One region of the Streptomyces sp. NPDC051183 genome, then DNA from elsewhere that is predicted to be linked to it. Evidence: riboswitches for the same ligand, from Rfam matches in the RefSeq annotation. Region 1 holds a riboswitch; each other region holds the start of a gene.

The links. Region 1 has a riboswitch for thiamine pyrophosphate ahead of thiO (glycine oxidase ThiO). Riboswitches for the same ligand answer to the same signal wherever they lie in the genome.
Region 2: linked by a shared signal. The riboswitch ahead of thiC (phosphomethylpyrimidine synthase ThiC) and the one ahead of thiO (glycine oxidase ThiO) in region 1 are both predicted to bind thiamine pyrophosphate.
Region 3: linked by a shared signal. The riboswitch ahead of AB0M99_RS06085 (thiamine ABC transporter substrate-binding protein) and the one ahead of thiO (glycine oxidase ThiO) in region 1 are both predicted to bind thiamine pyrophosphate.

The regions. Positions count from the first base shown of each region.
Region 1 is NZ_JBFBBA010000004.1:218,792-229,897, reverse strand. Features, by position in the region: gene AB0M99_RS05510 (methyltransferase) at 1-298, shown strand, start outside; gene AB0M99_RS05505 (DUF3040 domain-containing protein) at 559-960, shown strand; gene AB0M99_RS05500 (DUF4126 domain-containing protein) at 1,067-1,693, shown strand; gene AB0M99_RS05495 (NAD(P)/FAD-dependent oxidoreductase) at 1,726-3,150, shown strand; gene AB0M99_RS05490 (hypothetical protein) at 3,144-4,085, opposite strand; gene metF (methylenetetrahydrofolate reductase [NAD(P)H]) at 4,137-5,051, opposite strand; gene thiE (thiamine phosphate synthase) at 5,132-5,782, opposite strand; gene AB0M99_RS05475 (Rv2175c family DNA-binding protein) at 5,882-6,247, opposite strand; gene AB0M99_RS05470 (FAD-dependent oxidoreductase) at 6,345-7,565, opposite strand; TPP riboswitch at 7,644-7,756, shown strand; gene thiO (glycine oxidase ThiO) at 7,754-8,935, shown strand; gene thiS (sulfur carrier protein ThiS) at 8,932-9,144, shown strand; gene AB0M99_RS05455 (thiazole synthase) at 9,150-9,944, shown strand; gene pknB (Stk1 family PASTA domain-containing Ser/Thr kinase) at 10,137-11,106, shown strand, end outside.
Region 2 is NZ_JBFBBA010000020.1:252-6,840, forward strand. Features, by position in the region: gene AB0M99_RS19005 (hypothetical protein) at 1-331, shown strand, start outside; gene AB0M99_RS19010 (NUDIX domain-containing protein) at 318-785, shown strand; gene thiC (phosphomethylpyrimidine synthase ThiC) at 946-2,739, opposite strand; TPP riboswitch at 2,734-2,877, opposite strand; gene AB0M99_RS19020 (YibE/F family protein) at 2,917-4,332, shown strand; gene AB0M99_RS19025 (SsgA family sporulation/cell division regulator) at 4,501-4,950, opposite strand; gene AB0M99_RS19030 (helix-turn-helix domain-containing protein) at 5,048-5,785, opposite strand; gene AB0M99_RS19035 (DUF5326 family protein) at 6,076-6,303, opposite strand; gene AB0M99_RS19040 (cupin domain-containing protein) at 6,449-6,589, opposite strand, start outside.
Region 3 is NZ_JBFBBA010000005.1:88,908-100,013, forward strand. Features, by position in the region: gene AB0M99_RS06050 (hypothetical protein) at 1-211, shown strand, start outside; gene AB0M99_RS06055 (hypothetical protein) at 322-927, shown strand; gene AB0M99_RS06060 (ferredoxin) at 1,059-1,295, shown strand; gene AB0M99_RS06065 (FAD-dependent oxidoreductase) at 1,285-2,679, shown strand; gene AB0M99_RS06070 (cytochrome P450) at 2,693-3,937, shown strand; gene AB0M99_RS06075 (ABC transporter ATP-binding protein) at 3,934-4,959, opposite strand; gene AB0M99_RS06080 (iron ABC transporter permease) at 4,959-6,575, opposite strand; gene AB0M99_RS06085 (thiamine ABC transporter substrate-binding protein) at 6,629-7,729, opposite strand; TPP riboswitch at 7,814-7,923, opposite strand; gene rlmN (23S rRNA (adenine(2503)-C(2))-methyltransferase RlmN) at 7,982-9,094, opposite strand; gene AB0M99_RS06095 (phosphatidate cytidylyltransferase) at 9,188-10,264, opposite strand; gene frr (ribosome recycling factor) at 10,264-10,821, opposite strand; gene pyrH (UMP kinase) at 10,907-11,106, opposite strand, start outside.

The DNA.
Region 1 (11,106 bases):
GCACTTCGCCGAGGCCCGTACGGCGCTCACCGACCCGGCCGGCCGCTGGGGCGGCGGAGACCCGATGCCCCGCCGCTTCACCGCCGAGCAGCTCGGCGAGCTCGTCGGCGGAGCGGGCCTCGCGGTCGGCGCGGTGCACGGCGTGCGGATCTTCGCCGACCTGGTCCCCGGAGTCCTGGTGGACACCGAGCCGGGCGCGGTCGAGGCCTTGCTCCGCCTGGAGGAGGCCGCCGCCGAGCTGCCCGCCTTCCACGCGGTCGCCACGCAACTGCACGTACTGGGCGAGAAGCCCGCCTGATCTGCGGGGCTTCCTGGACGGGGTGGGCCACACACCCTCCGTACCCTCGATCGGCCCCGTATGATCGGGGGCAGTGACCGGCATGCCGGGCGGACCATTGGGGAATAACGCCCCAGTGACCGCTCGCACGGCGGTACGGTTTCGCGCAGCGATTGATGAAAGTGGCGTAGAGGGCGGGTATCACGGGGGCGATTCCCCGCCTATCCTGAAGGGGACCCCTGGTCGCTACCCCCCGCGACCGACGGATGAGGAGGACTCCCGTGCCGCTCTCGGAGCACGAGCAGCGAATGCTCGAGCAGATGGAGCGAGCGCTGTACGCCGAAGATCCCAAGTTCGCGACAGCGCTTGAGGGAAGCGGACTGCGCACGTACACCCGGCGACGGGTCTACCAGGCAGTCGCTGGCATCGTGGTGGGTATCGCGCTCCTCATGACCGGTGTGATCGTCCCGAACGTGCTCTGGATCAGTGTGGTGGGTTTCCTCGTCATGCTGGGCTGTACGGTTCTCGTGGTCACCGGTTGGCGCAAGGCTCCCAAGCCCGGCGAGCAGCCCGCCTCCGGCAGTGCAGGCGGTTCGGCCCACGGCCAGAACCGGCAGCGTCGGTCGATGATGACCCGCATCGAGGAGCGGTGGCAGCGCCGCCGCGACGAACAGGGGCAGTAGGCCCCGCTCGGAACACAGGTGAGGGGACGGCAGCCGGACGGCGGCCGTCCCCTCACCTTTCCGTCTTCCGCCTGCCGGATCATCCGTTCTCCGTCATGATGAGCCGGTGAGTGTGCTCCCCCTGGTCTTCACCAGCGGCTGGGCCAGCGGGATCAACGCCTACGCCGTGGTCCTGCTGCTCGGCATCTTCGGCGCGACCGGTCTGACCGACGAGGTCCCGGCCTCGCTGCAACGCACCGACGTGCTGATCGTCGCGGGCGTGCTGTTCCTCTGCGACTCGGTGGCCGACAAGATCCCCTACGTGGACTCGGTCTGGGACGGCGTCCACACCGTGATCCGCCCGGTGTCCGGAGCCGTCGTCGGCGCGCTGCTGGCCGGGCAGAGCGGGTCGCTCTCCGACATCGCCGCCGGCGCCGTCGGTGGCTCCACCGCCCTGGCCAGCCATTTCGTCAAGGCCGGCACCCGGATGGCGATCAACACCTCGCCCGAGCCCTTCAGCAACATCGCGATGAGCACCGCCGAGGACCTCGGCGTGGGCGGCATCGTCACCTTCGCGATGTTCAACCCCCAGGCCGCCGCGATCATCGCGGCCGTACTGCTGGCCGTCGGCCTGGCCCTGCTGTTCTACCTCTGGACCCGGATCCGCCGCTTCCTGCGCCGCCGGGCCCAGCGCCGCGAGGAGAAGCGCCTCGCTGCCGAGGTGCGCGGGGCCACCGGGGCACCACCCCGCTGAGCCCGCCGGCCTCCCTCGATAGGCTCAGCCGCATGGCACGAATTGCGGTGATCGGCGCCGGGATGGGCGCGATGGCGTCGGCGGCCCGGCTGGCCGTGGCAGGGCACCGGGTGACGGTGTACGAGCGCGGGACGACGTACGGGGGCGCCGTCGGCCGCTTCGAGCGCGACGGCTTCGCCTTCGACACCGGCCCCGGGCTGCTGCACCTGCCCGCCGTCTACCGCGACCTGTTCGTCAAGACCGGAAAGCGGCCGCTGGAGGACTGCGCCCGGCTGGTCCAGGTGGACCCCGCCGTCCGGCACGTGCTCGCCGACGGCCGCGAGGTCACCCTCCCCAACGCCTCGCGCGGCGGCGCCGCCGCCGTCCTCGACCAGGCTTTCGGGCCCGGCGCCGGGGAGCGCTGGAGCGCGGTGCTGGGCCGCGCCCGGGACGCCTGGGACGCCACCCGCCGCCCGCTGCTGGAGGAGCCGCTGCGCCGCGACTGGCAGGTGCTGGGCCGCGACCCGTACCCCGCGCTGCGGGGCAGCGGCCTGCTGCGCAGGCGCCCGCCGACGCTGGCCGAGGTGGCCGCCCGCGAGCTGGGCGGCGACGGCCTCGCGGAACTGCTGACGGCCCGCGTCGGCTCGTACGGGGTCGATCCGGCGACCGCGCCGGCGGCTGCGGCCGTGCTCCCGTACATGGAGCAGACCTTCGGCAGCTGGTACGTGCGCGGCGGGCTGCGTGCGCTGGCCACCGCCGTGTACGAGCGGTGCCTGGAGCGGAAGGTGGCCTTCGTCTTCGGCGTGGACGCGGAGGTACGGGAGGTCCTCGTACGCGGCGGCCGCGCGGCCGGGCTGCTGCTCGCCGACGGCACCGAGGCCGAGGCGGACTTCGTGGTCTGCGGCGTGGACCCCCGGCGGCTCGGCGTGGAGCCGGCGCCCGGCGGCGTCCCGGCCCGCGGGGCGGACACGCCGAGCCGGGTCACGCTGTTCCTCGCCCTGCGCGGCGCCCGCCCCGCGGATGCGGTGCACCGGACCCTGGTCCACTCCCCCGGCGGGCCGGTCACCGTGCTGCGCCCCGACGACCCGGCCACCAGGCCCGACGCCGACCACGAGGCCGTCACCGTGAGCGCCGTCTGCGGCCCGGCGGGCGCTACCGGGGCTCCCGGGGCCGAGGAACTGCTGGAACTCGCCGAGCGGGCCGTACCGGGGCTGCGGGAGCGGCTGCTGTGGCACGAGGTGCGCACCCCCGCCGACATCGAGGCCGCGACGGGCGCGCTGGGCGGCTCGGTGCCCCCGCCGGCCCTCGCGGGGGCCGGCGGCCGGGGCCTGTACCCGGCCAACTCCGCGGCCCTGCCCGGCCTGTACCTCGCGGGCGGCTGGGCGCACCCCGGCGGCGGGCTGGCGCACGCCGGGATGACGGGGGCCCTGGTGTCCGGGCTGATCGTGGAGGGCGCGGAGTTCCGCGGCTCTCAGTAGCGGTACTGCTCGTACCCGCCGGTGTACGGGTAGCCCTGCTGCGGCTGCTGTCCCTGCTCCTGCTCGGGGTAGGGCCGGCCGTACTCGTCGGTGTTGCGCTGCTGCGGGACCCAGACCCCGCCGGGCGGGGTGTCCATGGAGTACTGCTGCTGCTGCGCGGCCGCGTACGGGTCGGGGGTGTACTCGGCGTAGGGGGCGTAGTCGTAGGACTGCTGCGGGGCGACGCCGCCGCCGGTGCCGATGTACGGGTCCGAGTAGGCGGCGTAGACCTGCTGTTCGCCGCCCGCCTGGTAGCCGGCGCTGTAGTCGTACCCGCCGGAGCCGTCCTGGGCCTGGGCCTGGGCCTGGGCCTGGGGGTCGTAGTACGCGGCGTACTGGTGGGAGTCCTGCTCGGCGGCGTTGTACTGCGGGGCGAAGCTCTGGATCCCGTACGACCCGGTGTCCTCGGGCAGCGGCTGCGGGCTGTAGAACTCCCCGGCCCCGGCGGACGGGCCGTCCGCGGCCTGCCGTTCGGCCGCGGGGGCCCCGACGGCCGCGGAGTCGCCCTGCGGGCCGTACTCCTGCTCCGGCCCGGCCTCGGGCTCGTACTCCAGCGCGGTGACCCGGAGCGCGGGCTCCTGGCGCTTGCCGCCCGCGGCCCGGCGCCGGCGGGTCGGCGGCGGCTGCACGACGGGCACGCCGCCGCGGCGCACGGCCCAGCCGGCCACGAAGCCCTTGCGGAAGGAGAGCGTCACCAGGGTCTGGCCCACGGCGAAGGCGGCCGCTCCCGCGGCGATGACGAGTACGGACGGCAGCACCACGCCCGCGACCACGCCGAGGAAGCCGGCGAAGGCGAGCAGGCGCCAGCGCAGCCGGGCCTTGTACTGCATCAGGACCTCGGCAAGCAGCCACAGCGCGACGAAACCGAACGCGATGTAGAGGACCGTCATTCCCATGCATGGCCCCTCTCGGTGCGGACGACCGCCCGGGAGACGGGGGCCGGCCGATCAGGCCCGCTGGTGCAGACCCAGATTCTCGTAGATCTCGAGAGTCGCCGTGGAATTGTTCAGCGTGATGAAGTGCAGCCCCGGGACACCCTCGGACAGCAGCCGCGCGCAGAACTCCGTGGCGAACTCGATGCCAATGGAGCGTACAGCGGCCGGATCGTCCTTGACGGCGAGCATGCGCTCTTTCACAGCAGCGGGGAAGACTGCGTTGCTGAGTTGCGGAAGCCGGTCGAGCTGCTTGACGGCCACAACAGGCATGACCTCGGGGATGATCGGGGTCTCGCAGCCCGCCTTCTCGACGCTGTCGCGCAGCCGCAGATAATTCTCCGGATCGAAGAACATCTGGGTGATCGCGTAGTCGGCTCCCGCACGGCACTTGTCCACGAAGTGCCGGATGTCCGTGTCCCAGTCGTCGGAGCGCGGGTGCATCTCGGGGAAGGCCGCGACGCCGACGCAGAAGTCGCCGGACTCCTTGACCAGCCGGACCAGATCGGCTGCGTAGTGGACGCCATCGGGGTGCGCCACCCACTCGCCCATGGGGTCGCCCGGCGGATCTCCGCGCACGACGAGCATGTTCCGGATGCCCGCGTCGGCGAACTGTCCGATCACGTTGCGCAGCTCGGCGACCGAGTGGTCCACGGCGGTGAGGTGCGCGACCGGGGTCAGGGTGGTGTCGGAGGCGATCTCCTGGGTGGCCTTGACCGTGCCGCCGCGGGTGGAGCCGCCGGCTCCGTAGGTCACGGAGACGAAGCTGGGGGATACCGCCTCGACCCGGCGCAGGGCGTTCCAGAGGTTGCGTTCACCCTTCTCCGTCTTGGGGGCCCAGAACTCGAAGGAGTACGAGCGCCCGGACGCGAGGAGGTCGCGGACCGTGTGTGCACGATCCGACCAGGTGGAAGCGGTACCAAGGGCCATACGGGCAGGTTAGACGCGGCCCGGCGGACACCGAAGCCCAGTCCATCCCTTGGACACGTTTTTGGACACGCCCCGGACGTTCAGCCGCTGACGCGCGCCCGGACCCGCTTGGCCAGGTCGGCCGCGGCCGCGCCCGGGTCGGAGGCCTCGGTGATGGCGCGGACGACGACGACGCGGGTGGCGCCGGCGTCGAGGACCTCGTCCAGATTCGTACCGTCGATCCCGCCGATGGCGAACCAGGGCCGGTCCTGCGCGAGCGCGGCGGTGTACCGGACGAGGTCGAGGCCGGGGGCGTACCGGCCGGGCTTGGTGGGGGTCGGCCAGCAGGGGCCGGTGCAGAAGTAGTCCACGCCCGGCTCGGCGACGGCGGCGTCGACCTCGGACTCCGCGTGGCAGGACCGGCCGATCAGCACGTCCCCGCCGAGGATGGCGCGGGCGGCGGGGACGGGGATGTCGCCCTGGCCGAGGTGCAGGACGTCGGAGTCGATGGCGTGCGCGACGTCGGCGCGGTCGTTGACCGCGAGCAGCTTGCCGTGCCGGCGGGCGGCGTCGGCGAAGACCTGGAGGTGCTCCAGCTCCTCGCCGGCCTCCATGCCCTTGTCCCGGAGCTGGATGATGTCCACGCCTCCGGCGAGCACCGCGTCCAGGAACCGGGGGAGGTCGCCCTGCCGCTTGCGGGCGTCCGTGCACAGGTAGAGCCGGGCGTCGGACAGCTGGGCATTGGCGGACATGGGTACCCCCGGGTGGTAAGCGGTACGCGGTGTACGGGCCGGACGGCGCGTACGCCCCCGCCCGTACACCACGGATGGATCGTGTCTCAGCTCAAGCGCTCAGAGGGCGAGCGCCTGAGCGCGGCGCTTCACCTCCGTGCCGCGATTCTCGCTCAGCGCCTGGGCGGGGGTGCCGGGCAGGGTCGGGTCGGCGGTGAACATCCACTCCAGGATCTCCGCGTCGGAGAAGCCGTCGTCGCGGAGCACCGTCAGCAGGCCGACCAGGCCCTTGACGACCTTGTCGCCGTCGATGAACGGGGCGGGTACCTGGAGGGAGCGGTTCTCGCCGCGGCGCACGGCGAGCAGCTGACCTTCCTTGACCAGCTGGCGGACCCGGGTCACTTCGATGTCGAGCATCTCCGCGATGTCGGGGAGGTACAGCCAGGCGGGGACAAGGGCGTCGATCTTTGCGTCAATCTCGGTCACGGGCACAAGCCTGCCATCTCGGACTCGCCCCCGGTACCCGAGCCGCCCCGTCCGGGTCTCCCCGGCCCCCTCCCGGGGGTCGGGGGGCTGCCGGGGACTACGCCGTGGCCGCCTTGAGGGGCGTGGCGGGGTCGGCGACCTTGGCCGGGTCGACCGCGGCCCCGGACTCGATGAGCTTGCGTCCCTGCGCCAGGTCGCGCGGGCGGCCCACCGACAGCACCGCCACGAGCGCCCCGTCCCGTACCCAGCACACCGACCAGGACGGCTCCGCCGGGTCGCCGCGCCACAGCATGGCGTCGGCCCCGCCGTGGTGGCCGGCGTACTGCACGAACCTCCCGAACTGCTCCGACCAGAAGTACGGCACCGGGTCGTACACCCGTACGGGCTCCCCCGCCAGGATGTTCGCCGCGACGGCCCGGGGGCCCTGCAGCGCGTTGTCCCAGTGGTGCACGAGCAGCCGGGCCCCGTACCGGCCCGACGGGAACGACGCGCAGTCGCCGACCGCGTACACCCCCGGCAGGGAGGTGCGCAGGTGGGCGTCGGCCGTCACCGAGCCGTCCGCGCCCCGCTCGATCCCCGACCCCGCCAGCCACGCCGTCGCCGGGCGGGCCCCGATGCCCACGACCACCGCGCCGGCCGGCAGCTCGCGGCCGTCCGCGAGGAGCACCCGGCCGGCCTCGACCGCGGCCACCTTTGCGCCGGTGAGCAGCTCGGCCCCGGCCTCCCCGTACCAGCGCGCCATCGGGGCCGCGACCTCGGCGGGCAGCGCCCCCGCGAGGACCCGGTCCGCCGCCTCGACCACCGTGACGGCGCAGCCCGCCTCGCGTGCGGCCGTGGTGAACTCGGCGCCGATCCAGCCGGCCCCGACGACCACGACCGCCGGGGCCGAGGCCAGTACCGGCTTCAGCCGGGCCGCGTCGTCCAGGGTGCGCAGCAGGTGCACCCCGGGGACGCCCTCCGCGCCCGGGAGGGTCACCGGTTCGGCGCCCGTCGCCAGCACGAGCACCCCGTACGGGACGGGACCCGCCTCGGTGTCGAGCAGCCGCTCGGCGGCCCGCAGCCCGGTGACCGTCGTCCCCAGCCGCAGCTCGATGCCGAGCGCCTCGAAGTCGATGTCGAACGCCGAGTCCTCGGCCTTGCCGAGCAGCACCGCCTTGGAGAGCGGGGGGCGGTCGTAGGGCTGGTGGGGTTCGGCACCCAGCAGCGTGACGGGGCCGGTGTAGCCCTGCTCCCGGAGGGCAACCGCCGTCTGCACCCCGGCCATTCCGGCGCCCACTATGACGACGCCGCTGTCAGTCTCTTCCGTCTGCTCGCTCACGCCGCCCAGGTTAGGGGGTGGGGGGCGAGACGGGGAGGCAGCCTTACCCGGCTTCGGCGGCGGGGTTAGTCTGGCCACCGTACCTATCGCGGGAGTCCGGGCGCACCGGGCTGAGAGGGAGGCTGGCCGGCCTCCGACCGTACGAACCTGATCCGGGTCATGCCGGCGAAGGGAGGGGCTGGACGCCCATGCACGCATACCGAAGAAGCGGAAAACCGGGATACGACGTCCTCGTCATCGGGGGCGGGATCATCGGCCTGGTCACCGCCTGGCGCGCGGCCCGTACGGGGCTGCGCACCGCGCTCGCCGATCCGGCGCCCGGCGGCGGCGCCGCCCAGGTCGCGGCGGGCATGCTCGCCGCCGTCACCGAGCTGCACTACGGCGAGGAGACCCTGCTCGGGCTGAACCTCGCCTCCGCCGCGCGCTACCCGGAGTTCGCCGCCGAACTCGCCGACGCGAGCGGCGGGCTGGACATCGGCTACCGGGCCTGCGGCACCCTCGCCGTGGCCCTCGACGCCGACGACCGCCTCCACCTGCGCGAGCTGCACGCCCTGCAGCGCCGCTGCGGCCTGGAGTCGGAGTGGCTGACCGGGCGCGAGTGCCGCCGCCTGGAGCCGATGCTGGCCCCGGGTGTCCGCGGCGGCCTGCGCGTGGACGGCGACCACCAGGTGGACCCCCGCCGGCTGGCGGCGGCGCTGCTGGCCGCCTGCGAGCGGGCCGGGGTGGACATCCACCGGGCGGGCGCCGAGCGGCTGCTCGTCACCGCCGACCGGGCCGGCGGTGCGCGGCTCGACGGCGGTACGGAGCTGCTCGCCGACCAGGTGGTGCTGGCCGCGGGCTCGCTCAGCGGCCGGCTGGCCGGCGTACCGGCGCAGGCGGTGCCCCCCGTACGGCCGGTGAAGGGGCAGGTGCTGCGCCTGTCCGTGCCTCCCGCGTACGCGCCGTTCCTGTCCCGGACGGTACGGGCCGTGGTGCGCGGCAGCCACATCTACCTGGTCCCGCGCGAGAACGGCGAACTGGTCGTCGGCGCCACCAGCGAGGAGCTCGGCTGGGACACCACCGTCACCGCCGGCGGGGTCTACGAACTCCTGCGCGACGCCCACGAGCTGGTGCCCGGCATCACCGAGCTCCCGCTCACCGAGACGCGGGCGGGACTGCGGCCGGGCTCACCGGACAACGCGCCGCTGCTCGGCCCGACCGAACTGCCGGGCCTCCACCTCGCCACCGGGCACTACCGCAACGGGGTGCTGCTGACCCCGCTGACCGGGGACGTCATGACGGAGCTGCTGACCACCGGCGAACTGCCGGAGATCGCACGCCCCTTCACCCCGCGCCGCTTCGCCCTCACCCGTCAGGAGTCGTACGCATGACCCTCTCCGTCTCCGTCTCGGTCAACGGCGAGCCGCGCGAGGTCGCCGCCGGCACCACCCTCGACACGGTGGTCGCCGCGCTGACCACCGCCCCGTCCGGGGTCGCGGCCGCGCTCAACGAGACCGTGGTCCCGCGCGGCCAGTGGCCCGCCACCGCGGTGGGCGACGGCGACCGGGTCGAGATCCTCACCGCGGTCCAGGGGGGTTGAGGGGCATGAGCGACGACACCTTCCTGCTGGGCGGCCGCTCCTTCTCCTCCCGCCTGATCATGGGTACGGGCGGGGCCCCGAGCCTGGACGTCCTGGAACGGGCCCTGGTCGCCTCCGGCACCGAACTCACCACGGTGGCGATGCGCCGGCTGGATCCGACGGTCCAGGGCTCGGTCCTGTCCGTGCTCTCGAAGCTGGACATCGCGGTCCTGCCGAACACCGCGGGCTGCTTCACGGCGGGCGAGGCCGTGCTGACGGCGCGGCTGGCGCGGGAGGCCCTGGGTACGGACTGGGTCAAACTGGAGGTCGTCGCGGACGAGCGGACCCTCCTGCCGGACGGGGTCGAGCTGCTGGACGCGGCGGAGGTCCTGGTGGACGAGGGCTTCACGGTGCTGCCGTACACGAACGACGATCCGGTGCTGGCGCGGAAGCTGGAGGACGTGGGCTGCGCGGCGATCATGCCGCTGGGCTCTCCGATCGGGTCGGGGATGGGGATCCGCAATCCCCACAACTTCGAGCTGATCGTGGAGCGGGCCGGGGTCCCGGTGATCCTGGACGCGGGCGCCGGTACGGCCTCGGACGCCGCCCTGGCCATGGAGCTGGGGTGTGCGGGGGTCATGCTGGCCTCGGCCGTCACCCGGGCCCAGTCCCCCGCGCTGATGGCGGCGGCCATGCGGGACGCCGTCTCGGCGGGCCGGCTGGCCTTCCGCGCGGGCCGCATCCCCCAGCGCCGCTTCGCGGACCCCTCCTCCCCGACGGAGGGCCGCGCCGCCCTGGACCCGGAACGCCCGGCGTTCTGACCTCGCGGCGCCCCTGGCGGGGCGGGTGGTTCCAGCCCGTCCGGCGTTCGAGGTCCGGGCCCGGGCGGAGCCCCGCCCGGGGCCCCGCACCGGGCCTCGCGGGCGGCGCGTCGAGCCGGAGAAGTCACAGGTGCGCTGCAAGGGTGGACCACCCGGTCCGGGGGGACATGCCGCGCTCGTAGAATCGGCCGGGTGGATACGACCCTGGAAGACCCCCTCGTCGGGCGCGTGCTCGACGGCCGCTACCGCGTCGACGCCCGCATCGCGGCCGGCGGCATGGCCACGGTCTACCGGGCCGTCGACACCCGCCTCGACCGCGTCCTCGCGCTGAAGGTCATGCACCCGGCGCTCGCCGCCGACGCCGCCTTCGTCGACCGCTTCATCCGCGAGGCCAAGTCCGTCGCCCGCCTCGCCCACCCCAACGTGGTGGCCGTCTTCGACCAGGGCACCGACGGCCCGTACACGTACCTCGCCATGGAGTACGTCTCCGGCTGCACCCTGCGCGACGTGCTCCGCGAGCGCGGCGCCCTCCAGCCGCGGGCCGCCCTCGACATCCTCGAACCCGTCCTCGCCGCGCTCGGCGCCGCGCACCGGGCCGGGTTCGTGCACCGGGACATGAAGCCCGAGAACGTCCTGATCGGCGACGACGGCCGGGTCAAGGTCGCCGACTTCGGGCTGGTCCGGTCCGTCGACTCCGTCACCAACACCACCGGTTCCGTCCTCGGCACCGTCTCCTACCTCGCGCCCGAGCAGATCGAGAACGGCGTCACCGACACCCGCGTGGACGTCTACGCCTGCGGTGTCGTCCTGTACGAGATGCTCACCGGCGCCAAGCCGCACACCGGCGACTCCCCCGCCCAGGTGCTCTTCCAGCACCTCAACGAGGACGTCCCGCCCCCGTCGGCCGCCGTCCCCGGGCTGCCCGCCTGCCTCGACCAGCTCGCCCTGACCGCGACCGCCCGCAACCCCGAGCTGCGCCCCTACGACGCCGCCGCCCTCCTCGGCCTGGCCATCGAGGCCCGCGCGCAGCTCAGCGACGCCGAGCTGGACGCCGTACCGCCGCAGGCGACGGCCGAGGTGCGGACCGCCGCCGAGGACCGCACCAGCGTGATCCCGCGCCCGGTGGCGGACCGGCAGCAGTCCGTGAACCACACCTCCCGGC
Region 2 (6,589 bases), on a different contig from region 1:
GGTCACTGCGGCGCGTGAGGCTGAGGAAGACGTGCCGCTAACGCTGTCCACTCGCATCGCCGTCACGTTGAACGAGCTGGAAAAGCTGCGGGACGTCACCGGCGTCGAGAGCCGCTTCGAGACTGGTCACGTCAATCTCTCGGTCTTCCGCTTCGATGACGAGATGATCGTGACCCCGATTCTGGCGCGCAGAGTCGGGCACGATTCCCCGATGATGCACCTGCGACGCGGCCAGACGGACGGCATGTTCGACCGCTTCGCGGCACACGTCGAGGAACTGTGGAGCCGAGGACGCGACATCAGGAAGACCACTAACGATGGCCAGGCGTGACTACGAAGACGACCCCACCGCCCCTGAGGCCAACAGCCTCGTACCGGCCGCTTCGGCGGTCGTCGTAGACGAGAGCGGAAACGTGCTGTTGCAGAGGCGCACAGACAACGGGATGTGGGCCCTACCCGGCGGCAAAATGGATCTAGGCGAGACCATCGGAGACTGCGCGGTCCGTGAGACGTTCGAGGAGACCGGAATCACCGTCGAGATCACGGGCATCGTCGGGACCTACACGAACCCGGGGCACGTGTTCGCCTACGACGACGGCGAGGTCCGGCAAGAGTTCTCCATCTGCCTGCTGGGCCGACCCACCGGGGGAGCGCTACGCACCTCGGACGAGTCGTTCGAGGTGGCTTGGTTCGCTCCGGATGCCATAGACGCCCTCCCGATGGTGCCAAGCATCCGCAAGCGCATCAACGACTGGAGAGCCGGACAGGGCCCCTTTGTCCGTTGACGCCAACGGATTCTGGACGCGCCAGAGCCCCGGTTCCAGACTGCGGAACCGGGGCCGTGTGCTTCGGGACGGTCTACCGTCAGAAGATCAGTGCGCAGAACGACCAAGGCTGACCGACGACTCCCCCCGGAATGCCGTCGGTCAGCCTCATGTGCGCAGGTCAGTCAGCCAGCGGCAGGTACAGCCGGTTGCCTGTGGCCGCGAACTCCGCCGACTTGCTGAGCATCCCCGCCTGGATCTCCTCATCCGTGGCCGAGTCGTCCCCGCCGAACTGCTCTGTGATGCTTCTGCTGATCTTCATCGAGCAGAACTTCGGCCCGCACATGGAGCAGAAGTGCGCGGTCTTGGCCGGCTCGGCCGGGAGGGTCTCGTCGTGGAACTCCCGGGCCGTGTCCGGGTCGAGGGCCAGGTTGAACTGGTCCTCCCAGCGGAACTCGAACCGCGCGTCCGACAGTGCGTCGTCCCACTCCTGGGCGCCCGGGTGACCCTTGGCCAGGTCAGCGGCGTGCGCAGCGATCTTGTACGTGATGACACCGGTCTTCACGTCGTCGCGGTTGGGCAGGCCCAGGTGCTCCTTGGGCGTGACGTAGCAGAGCATCGCGGTGCCCCACCAGGCGATCATCGCGGCGCCGATGCCCGAGGTGATGTGGTCGTAGGCGGGCGCGACATCCGTGGTCAGCGGGCCGAGCGTGTAGAACGGCGCCTCCTCGCAGATCTCCTGCTGGAGGTCGATGTTCTCCTTGATCTTGTGCATCGGGACGTGGCCCGGGCCCTCGATCATGGTCTGCACGTTGTGGCGCTTGGCGATCGTGTTGAGCTCGCCCAGCGTCTTCAGCTCGGCGAACTGCGCGGCGTCGTTGGCATCCGCGATGGATCCGGGGCGCAGGCCGTCACCCAGCGAGTACGTGACGTCGTACGCCGCGAGGATCTCGCAGAGCTCCTCGAAGTTCGTGTAGAGGAAGTTCTCCTTGTGGTGCGCCAGGCACCACGCGGCCATGATCGAGCCGCCGCGCGAGACGATGCCGGTCTTGCGGCGGGCGGTCAGCGGCACGTACGGGAGCAGCACGCCGGCGTGGACCGTCATGTAGTCGACGCCCTGCTCGGCCTGCTCGATGACCGTGTCCTTGTAGATCTCCCAGGTCAGATCCTCGGCACGGCCGTCGACCTTCTCCAGCGCCTGGTAGAGCGGCACGGTGCCGATCGGCACGGGCGAGTTGCGCAGCACCCACTCGCGGGTGGTGTGGATGTTGCGGCCGGTCGAGAGGTCCATGACCGTGTCGGCGCCCCACTTGGTCGCCCAGGTCATCTTGTCGACCTCCTCCTCGATGGAGGAGGTGACCGCGGAGTTGCCGATGTTGGCGTTGACCTTCACCAGGAAGCGCTTACCGATGATCATCGGCTCGATCTCCGGGTGGTTCACGTTCGCGGGAAGCACCGCACGACCTGCGGCGATCTCCTCGCGGACGACCTCGGGGGAGACGTTCTCGCGGATCGCGACGTACTCCATCTCCGGGGTGATCTCGCCCCGGCGGGCGTACGCGAGCTGCGTGACGGCAACGCCGCCGCGGCCGCGGCGGGGCTGTCGCGGGCGGCCCGGGAAGACCGCGTCGAGGTTCTTGAGGCCACCGCGGGGCGAGGTGTGCTTGATGCCGTCGTCCTCGGGGCGCACGGGGCGGCCCGCGTACTCCTCGGTGTCGCCGCGGCCGATGATCCAGTTCTCGCGCAGGGGCAGCAGGCCCCGGCGGACGTCGGTCTCGATCTGCGGGTCGGTGTACGGCCCGGACGTGTCGTAGAGCGTCACGTCCTTGCCGTTGGTGAGGTGGACCTGGCGGACCGGCACCCGGATGTCCGGGCGGGAGCCCGCCAGGTATCCCTTGTGCCAGCCGGGCTGGCGCTCGGTCTGGCCGTCGGTGTCCTGGCTGACGGCAGGCGTGCGTGCGTCCTGAATGGTCATGAGACCTGATCTCCCTACGCCGGCATTACCCGGTAACAGGTTCGGCGGTCGACGCAGCCTCTTCCCGTACGCATTCACTGCGCGTACGGTGATCAGCGCCCTCTCAGCCCGGTGCTCCGAGCTCCCGCGTTGTGCAAAGGTGCCCCCACGCTAGCGTCATGTGTGGCGTGCTGAACAGTGGGCCCCCTCATCTGTTGCGATGATCTACCGGTGACGTCCTCGCCGCAGCCTCCCGCCGAGCCCACTGACCCCACGGGTCACACAGGTCATGCCGACCATGCGCATGCGGGCCCCGGGCACTCACACGGGCACTCCCACAGCCACGGTCCGGCGGCCCCCGTCTCGAAGCACCTGCGCAAGGTGATCGCGGCCGTGCTGATCCCCTTCGCCACCGCCGTCTTCATCGGCATGGTGGTGCTCTGGCCGGGAGGTGCCCCCGCCCACGAGCGCTCCGGGGTGGGCTTCGACCGCCAGACCCAGCAGGGCAAGGTCGTCTCGCTGGCGCGGGTCGACTGCAAGTCCGTCAACGCCTCCCAGGTCCCGACCACCGGCGACACCTCCACGCCCGAGGGCCGCGAGGCACAGGCCGCGCAGACCGGTGAGTGCAAGAAGGCCACCATCGAGGTCGGCACCGGGCCGGACAAGGGCCGCACCTTCATCGAAATCGTCCAGCCGGGCGCACCACGGCAGTTGAAAGACGGTCAGGAGGTGGTGGTCGCCTACGCACCGGACGCCCCCAGGGACCTCCAGTACTCCGTGATCGACGTGAACCGGAAGTTCCCGATGGCGCTGCTCGCCGGGATCTTCGCCGTCGCGGTGGTCCTGGTCGGCCGGATGCGGGGGCTGTTCGCGCTCATCGCGCTCGTCGTCAGCTTCGGCGTACTGACCCTCTTCATCCTCCCGGCGATCCTGCAGGGTTCGAACCCGCTGGTCGTTGCGGTGGTCGGGGCCAGCGCCATCATGCTGATCGCGCTCTACATGTGCCACGGTCTGACGGCTCGTACGTCGGTCGCCGTCCTGGGCACGCTCGTCTCACTGCTGCTGATCGGCCTGCTGGGCTCGCTGTTCATCGGCTGGGCGTTCCTCAGCGGCAACACCGACGACAACACGGGGCTGATCCACGGGCTCTACCCGAACATCGACATGAGCGGTTTGCTGCTCGCAGGCGTGATCATCGGATCGCTGGGCGTGCTCGACGACGTGACGGTCACCCAGACGTCGGCGGTCTGGGAACTTCACCAGGCCGACCCCGCGATGGGCCCCCGCGGCCTGTACCGGGCGGGCATCCGGATCGGGCGGGACCATATCGCGTCAGTGGTCAACACCCTGGTGCTGGCATACGCGGGAGCCGCGCTGCCGTTGCTGCTGCTCTTCTCGATCGCGAACAGCAGTATGGGTTCCGTGGCCAACAGCGAACTGGTGGCGGAGGAGATCGTACGAACCCTCGTGGGCTCGATCGGCCTGGTGGCCTCGGTGCCCGTGACAACGGCGCTGGCCGCACTGGTGGTTTCTGCCGACCGACCGGGATCCCCGGCCACCGGGGCGGCTCCGGGGCCGGCCCGCGGCGGCCGGGGCCGGCGTCGCAAGCGCTGAAGGATGAGTGGTGGCCCGTTGCGCGGACCGGCGTGCACGGTTGGTCGGACCGTGCGCGCCACCCGTCGTCGGGAGCGGCAAGTCGGTGCACTCAGCGCGTCGGCACGCTGAGCCGGTGGTGCGTCTGATCAGCCGGCGTCGGCCGGTATCGGCCTGTGTCGGCCCGCGTCAGCCCGCGTTCTGCTCGTTCTGCTGCGACTCGGCCAGGATCTTGCCGAGCGCCTCGTCCAGGTTCTCCTCGAAGTCGCCCAGGTTTCGCTCCTGACCGAGCGGAACCAGCCGATCGGTGCGGTCGAGGAACGCGACGAGCGGCGCCGCACTGGCACGGAAGAGTGCCCGGTCGGCCCCGACCTGGAGCCTGATGTGGACGTCCGACAGTTCCTCCGGGTCGGTGGGGGCGATGTGTACGTCGCCGTCACCGCAGGGCTTGTTGATGCCGTCCAGCAGTAGTTCCCGGCCGAACGCCCAGGTCACGGGCGCATCTCCGGGAAGGTGGAAGGTCAGGCGGATTGCGTAGGGGTCACGAGCGTCGTACCGGAGCTCCACCGGGATCCGGAACGAGAGTTCCTCGGAAACGAGGAAGCTCATCATGACCTCTGCCTGTACCGACTCGCGCATTGCCTACCCCGCTGTTGTGGAAGTGGCCAGGAATGATCCCCCAGGGCCCTCTTGACAAGAGTGGTGGAAGCGCCAGCAGATCACAAGGAGTGAGTTTTCAGATACTGATAGAGAACGAGAGGGTGCTCAACAGCGCGCCTACTTCACTCCGTAGCCGATCAACCGCATAGAGCAAGCGGGCTTCCTGGTGCAGTGGGAGAGAAATGGCCATGGTCGCAGCAGTGTCACCCGCTGTAATCGGGATCGCCGCGCACACCGTGCCCAGCGCGTACTCCTGACGCTCGGTCACCGGCTGCATCCGCTGGAAGGACGCGATGCGCTGCTCCAGCGCCCGCTGATCGGCCACGGTGTACGGGGTGATCGCCTCGACGGGGTGGCGGTCGAGGTAGTCCTTGCGCGTCTTCTCGTCGAGCTGGCCGAGCAGGCACTGCCCGATGGCGTGCGCGTGGCCGGTCTCGCGGAAATCGGCCCACTCCTCGCAGGCCGGGTTGGCCGGGGTGTCCGAGACGCCCACGACCTCGATCTCACCCTCGCGGTAGACCGCGAAGTAGACGGGGGCCCCGACCGCGTCGCGGAAGTGCGCGAGGGAGTCGAGGATCATGCTGCGACGTTTCTGCTGGAGTCCACCACCGGCCAGCCGTCCGGCGGCGTCGCCCAGGACGAACACGCCGCTCTCCCGGCGCAGGTAGCCCTCGTGGGTCAGAGTGCGCAGCAGGTGGTACGCAGTGGGAAGCGGGAGCCCTGCCTCGCGCGCCAGTTGCTTGGCCGGAGCTCCCTCGCTATGGGAGCCCACCGCTTCGAGCAGTCTCAACGCCCGCTGCACCGAACCGATCAGCGTCGGCACACCGGCATTGTGAACCGAAGACAAAGCTCACCCCCAGGCGTGGCGGCAGGCCGTGGGGGGCCCGCCCTGCGGGGGCCGCCCCCGCGTATGCCGTGGCTCCTGGGGGTCGTGCTCGGTGAGTTGCTTTACAGAACCGCGGGTCGAGGCGGCATTACCGGCTTTCGGTGCCCAGGTAACGGCACAGATTGCCACTCTATCCGCCGATTCCAGCGATGTGAGCGGTTTAGCGTGTCACGTTCCCTCACCTGGGTTAATCCCGTTACCGACCGGCTTGGGCCGATCTACCACTCGCTGGACGAGGACTTCGAGCCGCTGCCGCTGAACTTCTTCACGAGGAAGACCAGGCCGCCGACCAGGGCGACGAAGAGCAGGACGTTGAAGGCGAATCCGATCAGCGTCGCCAGGATGTGGGTGATCACACCGCCGAAGACGAGAATCACCAGCAGCGGAACGGCGACCCACTTAACCCACCAGGGCATGCCTGCGAATGTCTCTCGGATGCCGTTCATGTTCCTCAACCTCTTCCTCGTCCGTGACTTCCTGCTTCGATGCTAGGAGCCCACGGACGCCCGCGGGGGCCCACAAGCCCCCGCAGTCCCCTGACCCGCCCCCTAGGGGGATCAGGCGCACAACCCTCATTCCGGCCCCCGCCGCTCACGCCTCCGGCGGGGAGAAGACCACCATCACCTTCAGGTTCTCGGTGATGTGGTGGAACTTGTGCGGGACCCCGGCCGGTACGTAGACCACGCTGCCGTTGGCCACCGTCGTGGTCTCCATTCCCACCGTGATCGAGGC
Region 3 (11,106 bases), on a different contig from region 1:
GACGGCAGCGCTGGTGGTGGGCGAGACGGTGCTGCCCGGCGCCATCGGCGTGCTCTGGCTGGGCGATGCCTCCCGACCGGGCCTGGCCTGGCTGGCGGTGCTCGGCTTCGTCCTGGCGGTGACCGGCGCGGTGGCGGTGGCCTGGTACGGCAACCACGACGGCGCCGAAGCGGAGGCCGAGGCGGCCCCGGAGCCGGTCCCGGTTCCGTAGCACCGCCCGGTCCGGTGGAGGCTCTTCCTCACTCTCTCGGCCCGCCCCCGATGGCGTCCGCGCGGCGGCTGCCGCTAGCTGGACGGGGGCGGGGGAGAGAGCGAGGGTGCATGGAGCCCACGAGTGCGCGGCTGCGCACCCCCCGGGCCGCCGGGACGGCCGGGATCGTCTTCGCGGTGCTGCTGGCGGCGGCGATCGTCCTGATGCGGATCGCCATCCCGTCGGGTGACGGCGCCGACGCGGTGGTCGACCCCGGGAATCGCTGGGCGGTGCGCCTCGCCCTGGAGATCGTGCCCTTCGCCGGGATCTCCTTCCTCTGGTTCATGGGCGCGCTGCGCGCGCACGCGGGCGAGGCCGAGGACCGGTTCGTCTCCACCGTCTTCCTCGGCAGCGGCTTCGTGTTCGTCGCCACCCTGTTCGTCGCGGCCGCCGCGGCGGGCACCGTGCTCCAGGACGGCGCGGACGCCGGCTTCGGGCGCCACTACGCGTACACGGTCCTGACGACGTACGCGATGCGGATGGCCGCCGTGTTCGTCTTCGCGACCTCCTCCATCGGGCGCCGCCTGGGGATCTTCCCGCGCCCGCTCGCCCTGCTGGGCTATCTGACCGGGCTGGTCCTGGTCGTCGTGGGTTCCGGGGTCCCCTGGTCCGAGCTGATCCTGCCGGCCTGGGCGCTGGTCGTGGGCCTGCACATCCTGCGGGCGACCCTGCGGTAGCGGCCCGCCGTGCGCCGCGCCGCACCCGCGCGCATGCTGGTGATGGGGAGGGGACGGGACGGGGCGGGGGGCTCGGGGCACGGGGACTCGGGGCACGGGGAGCATTCCGGCCACCGAAAGGCTGATCCCTCATGAGGCTTGTCGTGGACCTCAATCGCTGCCAGGGATACGCACAGTGCGCGTTCCTCGCTCCCGGCGTCTTCGCCATGCACGGGGACGAAGGGCTGCTCTACAACCCGGAGACCGACGAGGAACAGCGTGAGCACGTCGCACGTGCCGTCGCCGCCTGCCCGGTCGGGGCGATCCTCGTCGAATACGACGCGGCGGACGAACCCGCACTCACCGCGGAGGTGCGCGGTGAGCGGTGACGGCGCCCTGGAGCGCCTCAAGCGTGAGGGCCGCATCGTCGTCGTCGGCGCCTCGCTGGCCGGACTGCGGGCGGCGGAGACCATGCGCGAGGAGGGCTTCGCCGGTTCGCTGACGATGATCGGCGACGAACCCTACGAGCCGTACGACCGGCCCCCGCTGTCCAAGCAGGTCCTGCTGGGAAAGGCGACCGCGGACCGTACCGCGCTCCCGCGCCGCCGGGACATCGACGCCAAGTGGCGCCTCGGCGTCCCCGCCACCGGCCTGGACATGGCGGGCCGACGGGTGCTCCTCGCCGACGGTGACGCGGTGGAGTACGACCGGCTGCTGATCGCCACCGGAGTGCGGGCCCGGCCGTGGCCGAACGAGGAGGAGGGCGCGCTGGACGGCGTCTTCGTCCTGCGCACCCGGGACGACGGCGCCGCTCTGGCACGCAGTCTCGCCGCCGGCCCGCGCCGGGTGCTCGTCATCGGGGCCGGATTCACCGGATCGGAGATCGCGTCCGCCTGCCGTGAGCGCGATCTGCCCGTCACCGTCGCCGAACGGGGCGACGCGCCCCTGGTCGGCGCGCTCGGCGGGGTCATCGGGGAGGTCGCGGCCGGAATGCACCGCGAGGCCGGAGTGGACTTGCGCACCGGTGTCATGGTGACCGGGCTGGAGGGCGATCCCTCCGGGCGGTTCCGCGCCGCGCACCTGTCCGACGGCGCCACCGTCGAGGCCGACGTGGTGGTCGTCTCGCTCGGCGCGCAGCGCAACACCGAGTGGCTCTCCGGGTCCGGTCTGGGTGCGGGTCCGCGCGGCATCGCCTGCGACGCGGGCTGCCGGGCCTTCGACATCTGGGGCATCGTCACCGACGACATCTACGTGGCGGGTGACGTGGCACGTTCCCCGCACGCGCTCTTCGGGTACCAGTTCCTGTCCCTGGAGCACTGGGGCAATGCCGTCGCCCAGGCCGAGACGGCGGCGCACAACATGCTCAGCGAGGGCATGGACCGCCGCCCCCACGTGTGGGTCCCGGCCTTCTGGTCGTCCCAGTTCGGCGTGAACATCAAGTCCGTCGGGGTGCCCTCGATGGGGACGGAGATCCTCATCGCACAGGGCTCGCGCGACGAGCGCAGGTTCACCGGCGTGTACGGGTACCAGGGGCGGGTCATCGGCGCGGTCACCTTCGACCATTCGCGCTGGCTGCCGTTCTACCAGCACCTGATCGAGACCACCGCGCCGTTCCCGCCGCCGTTCGCCACCGTGGACCGCAGGCCGGAGGGCCACAAGCCGATGCCGGCGGACTTCCCCGACCCGTCAGTGCCCACGCACGGCCCGACGATCACCCTCAGCGGCTACTCGCCGGCCGACCGGCGGATGACGTTCACCCCCGCGCACCACTGATCGAGGACCTGTCATGACACAAGCCATCCTGCGGGAGATCATCGACTACGCGAACCGTGCCGATCCGTATCCGCTGTACGAGGAGCTCCGCAAGACGCCGGTGTCCCACGAGGGCGACGGACCGTACGTCGTCAGCACCTACTACGAGATCCAGAGCCTCCTCCACGACCCGCGGATCAGCTCCGACCGCCGCAATCTGACGCCGACGGCGGCCGACCCGCTGGCCCAGGCCGAGGAGGAGGACACGGCGCTGCCGCCCGCCTTCCTGAACCTCGACCCCCCGGAGCACGACCGGCTGCGCCGGATGACGAACCGCCCGTTCGGCCCGCCGCACACCCCGCACCGGGTCCACGACATGCGCGGCGAGCTCGGGGGCATCGTCTCCGGGCTGATCGACGGCATCGCCTCCGCGGACGGTCTGGACCGGATCGACCTGGTCGACCAGTTCTCCTACCCGTTCCCCGTCTCGGTGATCTGCCGGCTGCTGGGCGTGCCGCCCGAGGACGAGCCGCGTTTCCACGTGTGGGCGGACGCCCTCGCCGCGAGCCTGGACCCCGACCCGGACGCCGACCCCTCGCAGCGCCACAAGGGTTCCACCGATGTGCGGATGGAGCTCGGCATGTACCTGGCCGGGCTGATCGAGGAGCGCCGCAAGAGCCCCGGTGACGACATGCTGTCCCATCTGGCGACGGCGGACGGACCGGACGGCGCGATGACGACGATGGAGGTGCTCAGCACCTCCGCGCTCCTGCTGATCGCGGGCCACGAGACCACGGTCAACCTCATCACCAACGGGATGCTGACCCTGCTGCGCCACCCGGACGTGCTCCAGCGGCTGCGCGAGGACACGGGCCTGGCCGTCCCCATGGTCGAGGAGCTGCTCCGCTACGAGCCTCCGGTCCAGCTCCTGCCCCAGCGCAGCACGCTGGCCGACATCGAGGTCGCCGGGGTCTCCATCCCCAAGGGCGCGTCCCTGTGGCTGATCCTGGCCTCCGGCAACCGCGACCCGAAGCGGTTCGAGGACCCGGACCGCTTCGACCCGGACCGCAAGGACATCCAGCACCTCGGACTCGGCAGCGGCATCCACAGCTGCTTCGGGGCGCCGCTGGCGCGGCTGGAGGCCCAGCTGGCGCTGAGCGAGCTCGCCCGCCGGCTGGACAACCCCCGGCTCCTGGAGGACCCGCCCCCCTACCGGCAGAACGCGGTCCTGCGCGGCCCGCGCCACCTGCCGATCGCCTGCGACCGCATCCTCGACTAGTTCGCGGCCGGGAGCACGACCACCTCGGACGGGGTGAAGGTCACCGCGACGCGGTCGCCCACCGACGGCGCCCCCGCCAGGCCGCACTCGGCCTCCAGCACGGGACCCGCCTCCGGGCGCAGCAGCAGCGCGACGTGCGTGCCGCGGAAGGTACGGGACTCCACCACGCACGCGAGGCCCTCCGGCCCCAGGACGACCCCGGCGGGCCGGATCAGCAGCCGCTGCTCCCCCTCCGGGGACCCGGGCGGCACGGGGACCTTGCCCCACGCGGTGGCCGCGGCGCCGCCGGACACCACGGCCGGGACCACGTTCTCGAAGCCCAGGAACCGGGCCACGAACTCGGAGGCCGGCCGCTGCCACACCTCCAGCGGGGTCCCGGCCTGCGCGATCCGCCCGTCCCGCATCACGATCACCCGGTCGGCCAGTGCGAAGGCCTCCCCCTGGTCGTGCGTGACGGCCAGCACGGTGGTCCCCAGCCGGGAGAACAGCCCCTGGAGCTCCACGACCAGCCGCTCCCGCAGCCCGCGGTCCAGCTGTCCCAGCGGCTCGTCCAGCATCAGCAGCCGCGGCGACGGGGCCAGCGCCCGCGCCAGCGCCACCCGCTGCTGCTCTCCCCCGGACAGCGAGGCCACGGCCCTGCCCCGGGCTCCGGGGAGCCCGACCAGCTCCAGCAGCTCCGCGACCTGGGCCTCGTACGCCCCCTTCGAGGAACCCCGCATCCGCAGGCCGAAGGCGACGTTCCCGCCCACGTCCCGGTGCGGGAACAACTGGTGGTCCTGGAACATCAGGCCGACTCCGCGCCGGTGCACCGGTACGCCGGCCTGGTCGGCCCCTCCGAGCAGGACGCGGCCCCCGGACACCTGCTGGAGCCCGGCGACGACCCGCAGCAGCGTCGACTTCCCGCTGCCGCTCGGGCCCAGCACGCACACGATCTCGTGCTCGGCGACCTCCAGGTCGACGGAGTCCACGACGGCGCGCTCGCCGAAGCGGACCGACACCCCTTCCAGCCGGAGCAGCGTCATCAGAACTCTCCCGAGGTCTTGTCGGGTCGCAGTCGCTCCAGCACCAGCAGGGACACCGCGCACACCAGCATCAGAATCGTGCTCAGGGCCATCGCCTGCCCGTAGTTCATCTCCCCCGCCCGCCCCAGCAGCCGCGCCACGGCCACGGGCAGCGTCGGGTGGTCCGGCCGGGCGATGAAGACGGTCGCCCCGAACTCGCCCAGCGACACCGCGAAGGCGAACCCGGCGGCGATCAGCAGCGCCCGCCGCACCAGCGGCAGGTCCACCTCCCGCCACGCCCGCAGCGGGGACGCGCCGAGCACGGCGGCGGCCTCCCGCAGCCGCCCGTCCACGGCCCGCAGCACCGGGAGCATGGTCCGTACGACGAACGGCACCCCCACCAGCGCCTGGGCCAGCGGCACCAGGATCCACGAGGTCCGCAGGTCCAGCGGCGGCTCGTCCAGGGTGATCAGGAAGCCGAAGCCCACCGTCACCGCCGACACCCCCAGCGGCAGCATCAGCAGCGCATCGAACCCGCGCACGAACCGGCCCCCGCGCCGGGTCAGCGCCGCGGCCGCGAGCCCCCCGATCACCAGGGCGATGGCGGTGGCGGCGAGCGCGTACTGCAGGGAGTTCCAGATCGCCTCCAGCGGCGGCACCAGGAACGTTCCGCCGCCCGCACCCACCTCCTGGAGCGCCCGGTAGAAACCGAACCCGTACCCGCCGGGCGCGTCGAAGGACCGTTCCACCAGCACGCCCAGCGGCAGCACGATCAGCAGCGCCACCGTCAGCAGCACCGCGCCCAGCAGCCCGCGCTGCGCGAGCCCGCGCGGCCGGTGCGTCGTGCGACCCGGGTCCACGAGGCGCAGCGCGGTCTCCCGCTTGCGCACGGTCCAGGCGTGCACCCCGAGGATGGCGCCGACCGCCGCGAACTGAACCATCGTCAGGACCGCCGCCGTCGGCAGGTCCAGGAGCTGCGCGGTCTGCCGGTAGACCTCCACCTCCAGGGTGGAGTACGAGGGCCCGCCGAGGATCTGCACGACCCCGAAGGAGGTGAAGGTGAACAGGAAGACCATCAGAGAGGCGGCCGCCACCGCCGGGGCCAGCGCGGGCAGCGTCACCCGCCGCCAGGCCGCGAACCGCCCGGCCCCCAGCACCCGGGCGGCCTCCTCCTGACGCGGGTCGAGCTGCGCCCAGAGCCCGCCGACGGTGCGTACGACCACGGCGTAGTTGAAGAAGACGTGCGCGAGCAGGATCGCCCAGACGGTGGTGTCCAGCCGGATCCCCCACAGCTCGTCCAGCAGACCGTTCCGCCCGACGAGCGCCAGGAAGGCGGTGCCGACCACCACGGTCGGCAGCACGAACGGCACGGTCACCAGCGCCCGCAGCAACTGCTTGCCGGGGAACTCGAAGCGCGCGAAGACGTACGCGCCGGGGAGCGCGATCAGGAGCGTGAGCGCGGTGGACGCGAGCGCCTGCCAGGTGGTGAACCAGAGCACGTCGGCGATGTCGGGCCGGGCCAGCACCTCTCCGATCCGGCCGAACTGCCAGCCGGTGTCGGTCCTGAGCCCGCGCCCGACGATCGCGGCGACGGGATACGCGAAGAACAGCCCGAAGAAGGCGAGCGGGACGGCCATCAGGCCCAGCCTGACGGCCGTGGCCCGGACGCTCTCCTTCGGGCTCTCCCGTACTACTTCACGACGAGCGAGGACCATGCCTTGACCCACTGCTCACGGTTCTTGGCGATGCTGTCCGGCGCGACCGTCTCCGGCTTCTCGATCACCACTCCGTGCTTCGTGAACAGCTCCGGCAGCTTCGCGTCCTTGACCACCGGGTTCACGAACATCTGCAGCGGCATGTCCTCCTGGAACTTCTTGCCGATCAGGAAGTCGAGGAGCGCCTTGCCGCCCTCCTCGTTCTTGGCTCCCTTGAGCAGACCCGCGAACTCGACCTGGCGGAAGCAGGTGCCGGTGGCGACGCCCGTGGGGGCCTCGGCCGGCTGCGGCTCGCCGTAGAGCACCTCGACCGGCGGGCTGGAGGCGTACGAGACGACCAGCGGCCGGTCTCCCTTGGCCTTCTTGCCGCCCGCGGAACCGGAGAAGCGCTCGTTGTAGGCCTGCTCCCAGCCGTCGACGACCTCGACGCCGTTGGCCTTGAGCTTGCTCCAGTAGTCCTTCCAGCCGTCGTCGCCGTACTTGCCGACGGAGGCGAGGAGGAAGCCGAGGCCGGGCGAGGAGGTGGCGGCGTTCTCGGTGACCAGCAGGTTCTTGTACTCCGGCTTGATCAGGTCGTCCAGCGTCTGCGGCGGGGCGATCTTCTTCTCGGCGAAGTAGGCCTTGTCGTAGTTGACGCAGATGTCGCCGGAGTCGATCGGGGTGACCCGGTGCTCCTTGTCGAGCACGTACTCCGCCTTGACCTCGCCCAGGCCCTTGGCCTCGTACGGCGTGAAGATGCCGTTGTCGAGGGCGCGCGAGAGGAGCGTGTTGTCGACACCGAAGAAGACGTCGCCGCGCGGGGAGCCCTTGGTGAGGATCTCCTGGTTCAGCGCCGCGCCCGCGTCCCCGGACTTCAGCACCTTGACGGTGTAGCCGCTCTGCTGCTCGAACTCCTTGAGGACCGTGTCGGTCACGTTGAAGGAGTCGTGGGAGACGAGGGTGACCGTCTTGGACTTGGGGGCGTCGCTCGCGCCCGCGGACTTGTCCTTGGCGTCGCCGCCGCCGCAGGCGCTGAGCGTGGTGACGCCCAGCGCGGCCGCGAGCGCGGCACCCGCGATCTTCTTGGTGGTGCTCACTGGTGATTCCTCCTGGGATGACCAGGAGAAGACGCGGCCCCGCCCGGCGCTCTCTCGGAGCGGACGCCGGGCAGGGCGCAACAGCTTGAGTGGTGACCGAACTTCCTACCCCGAATGACCGGGGCGAGGTTCAGAGGGTCTGCGGATGACGGATACCGCACTCTCAGCGCTGTGGCGCTCCCCTGTCGGAATATGAAATTGGTTCGGCCACAGGGTACCCCGTGGCCGAATACGAGCGCTGTTGACCGAAACCTAGCGCTCGGAGGCGGCGAGCTGTCCGCACGCGCCGTCGATCTCCTGGCCGCGGGTGTCGCGTACGGTCACCGGCACGCCGTGGCGGGCGATGGCCTCGACGAACGCCTTCTCGTCCTCGGGCCGCGAAGCGGTCCACTTCGAGCCCGGGGTCGGGTTCAGCGGGATCAGGTTGACGTGTACGCGCTTGCCCTTGAGCAGCTTGCCGAGCAGGTCGCCCCGCCAGGCCTGGTCGTTGATGTCGCGGATCAGGGCGTACTCGATGGAGATCCGGCGGCCGGACTTCTCCGCGTACTCCCAGGCCGCGCCGAGCACCTCGCGGACGTTCCAGCGGGTGTTCACGGGGACCAGCGTGTCGCGCAGCTCGTCGTCCGGCGCGTGCAGCGAGACGGCGAGGCGGCACTTGAAGCCCTCGTCGGCGAAGCGCAGCATGGCCGGGACCAGGCCGACGGTGGAGACGGTGATGCCTCGCTGGGACAGGCCCAGGCCGTCGGGCTCCGGGTCGGTGAGGCGCCGGATGGCACCGACGACGCGGTTGTAGTTGGCGAGCGGCTCGCCCATGCCCATGAAGACGATGTTCGACAGCCGGGCCGGTCCGCCCGGGACCTCGCCGTCGCGCAGGGCGCGCATGCCGTCGACGATCTGGTGCACGATCTCGGCGGTGGAGAGGTTGCGGTCGAGGCCCGCCTGGCCGGTGGCGCAGAACGGGCAGTTCATGCCGCAGCCGGCCTGCGAGGAGATGCACATGGTCACCCGGTCGGGGTAGCGCATCAGCACGGACTCGACGAGCGTGCCGTCGTGCAGCTTCCACAGGGTCTTGCGGGTGGTGTCGTCGTCGCACGAGATGTGCCGGATGACCGACATCAGGTCCGGCAGCAGCTCCTGCTGGAGCTTCTCGCGGGAGCCCGCCGGGATGTCGGTCCACTCGGCCGGGTCGTGCGCGTACCGGGCGAAGTAGTGCTGCGAAAGCTGCTTGGCCCGGAACGGCTTCTCACCGATCGCGGCGACCGCCTCGCGGCGCTCCTCGGGAGTGAGGTCGGCGAGGTGCCGGGGCGGCTTCTTGGCTCCGCGCGGTGCGACGAAGGTGAGCTCTCCCGGAACAGGGCGGGCCATGGCAGGTACTCCTTGTAAGACGAAAGGCGCGCCGCAGAAGCAGCGCGCCTCTCAAGAGTAACCGCCCGACCTGTACGGACGCCTTTCCGCAGGTCAGCCGGTGCCGACGAACGCCGCCAGCAGCAGCCACACCACCGGTGCGGTCGGCAGCAGCGAGTCGAGCCGGTCCATGATCCCGCCGTGGCCCGGCAGCAGCGTGCCCATGTCCTTGATGCCCAGGTCCCGCTTGATCATCGACTCGCCGAGGTCTCCCAGCGTGGCGCTGACCGCGACCGCGAGGCCCAGCAGCAGGCCCTGCCACCAGGAGCCGCCGTCGATCAGGAACTCCATGCACAGCGCGCCGGCGACCATGGCGAAGGCCACCGCACCGAACAGGCCCTCGCGGGTCTTGCCGGGGCTGATGCGCGGAGCGAGCTTCGTCTTGCCGAAGCGCCAGCCCACCGCGTACGCCCCGGTGTCGCTGACCACGGTCAGGACCAGGAAGGTGACGACGCGCTGCGGCCCGTCGTCGGCGGTGAGCAGCATCGCGACGAACGTGGCCAGGAAGGGCACGTAGAACGCCGCGAAGACACCCGCCGTGACGTCCTTGAGGTAGTCCTCGGGCGGTTCGGTCATCCGCCAGACCAGGACCGCCAGCGCGGTCAGGGCCATGGCAACCCAGGCGCCCTCGGCCCCCCGGACGTAGCCGGCGATGACCATCGCCGCGCCGCCGACCGCGAGCGGTACCAGCGGCGCCTTGACGCCCTTCTTCTCCTGGAGCCGGGAGGTCAGCTCCCACAGGCCCACGACGACCGCGACGACGATGACGCCGACGAAGACCGCCTTGACGATGAACAGCGAAGCGAAGATCACTGCGCCCAGGCCGACACCGACCCCTATGGCGGCACGCAGGTCCCGCCCGGCGCGCTTCTTCTGCGGCGGGGGCGAGGCGTCCTGCGGTGCCTGCGAAGGCGGGGGCGGGGGGCTGGGCATGGGCTCCTGCGGCGGCGTCTCGGCGCGGAACGGGGGGCCGCCGTCAGCGGCGGCCCCCCGATCGCGTGCTTCCCGGTCGTCGAAGTCACGGCCGGCGGCATCGGGCACGATGGGCATGGGCCGAGTCTGCGGGCCCACCAGCGCATCGTATGCGGGACCCGCCGGAACCGGCTCCGTGGCCCAGGGAGAGTCGTTCATCAGACCTCGAGGAGCTCGGCTTCCTTGTGCTTGAGGAGCTCGTCCACCTGCGCGACGTACTTCGCGGTGGTGTCGTCGAGCTCCTTCTCGGCGCGGCGCACCTCGTCCTCGCCGGCTTCCTTGTCCTTGACGAGCTTGTCGAGGGCGTCCTTGGCCTTGCGGCGGACGGCGCGGATCGAGACCTTGGAGTCCTCGGCCTTGGTGCGCGCGACCTTGACGTACTCCTTGCGGCGCTCCTGCGTCAGCTCGGGGAAGGTCACCCGGATGATGCTGCCGTCGTTGCTGGGGTTGACGCCCAGGTCGGAGTCGCGGATGGCCTGCTCGATGTTGCGCAGGGCGCTCTTGTCGAACGGGGTCACGACGGCCATGCGCGGCTCGGGCACCGAGAACGAGGCGAGCTGGTTGATGGGCGTGATGGCGCCGTAGTACTCCGCCACGATCTTGTTGAACATCGCCGGGTGCGCACGGCCGGTGCGAATCGCGGCGAAGTCTTCCTTGGCGACGACGACGGCCTTTTCCATCTTCTCCTCGGCCTCGAGGAGGATCTCTTCGGTCACCACGTGCTCCTGCATGTCAGATACGGATGGTTCAGGCGGGCGGTACGGGCTCGGCCCTGCAGGCCGCGGCCCGGCAGCGACGGGCTCAGGCCCGGGTGCCCTGGTCGCTCACGAGCGTGCCGATCTTCTCACCCTTGACGGCGCGGGCGATATTGCCCTCGGCGAGCAGCTCGAAGACCAGGATCGGCAGCTTGTTGTCGCGGCACAGGGTGATGGCGGTGGCGTCGGCGACCTTGAGGTCGCGGGAAAGCACCTCGCCGTACTCCAGGGCGTCGAACTTCACCG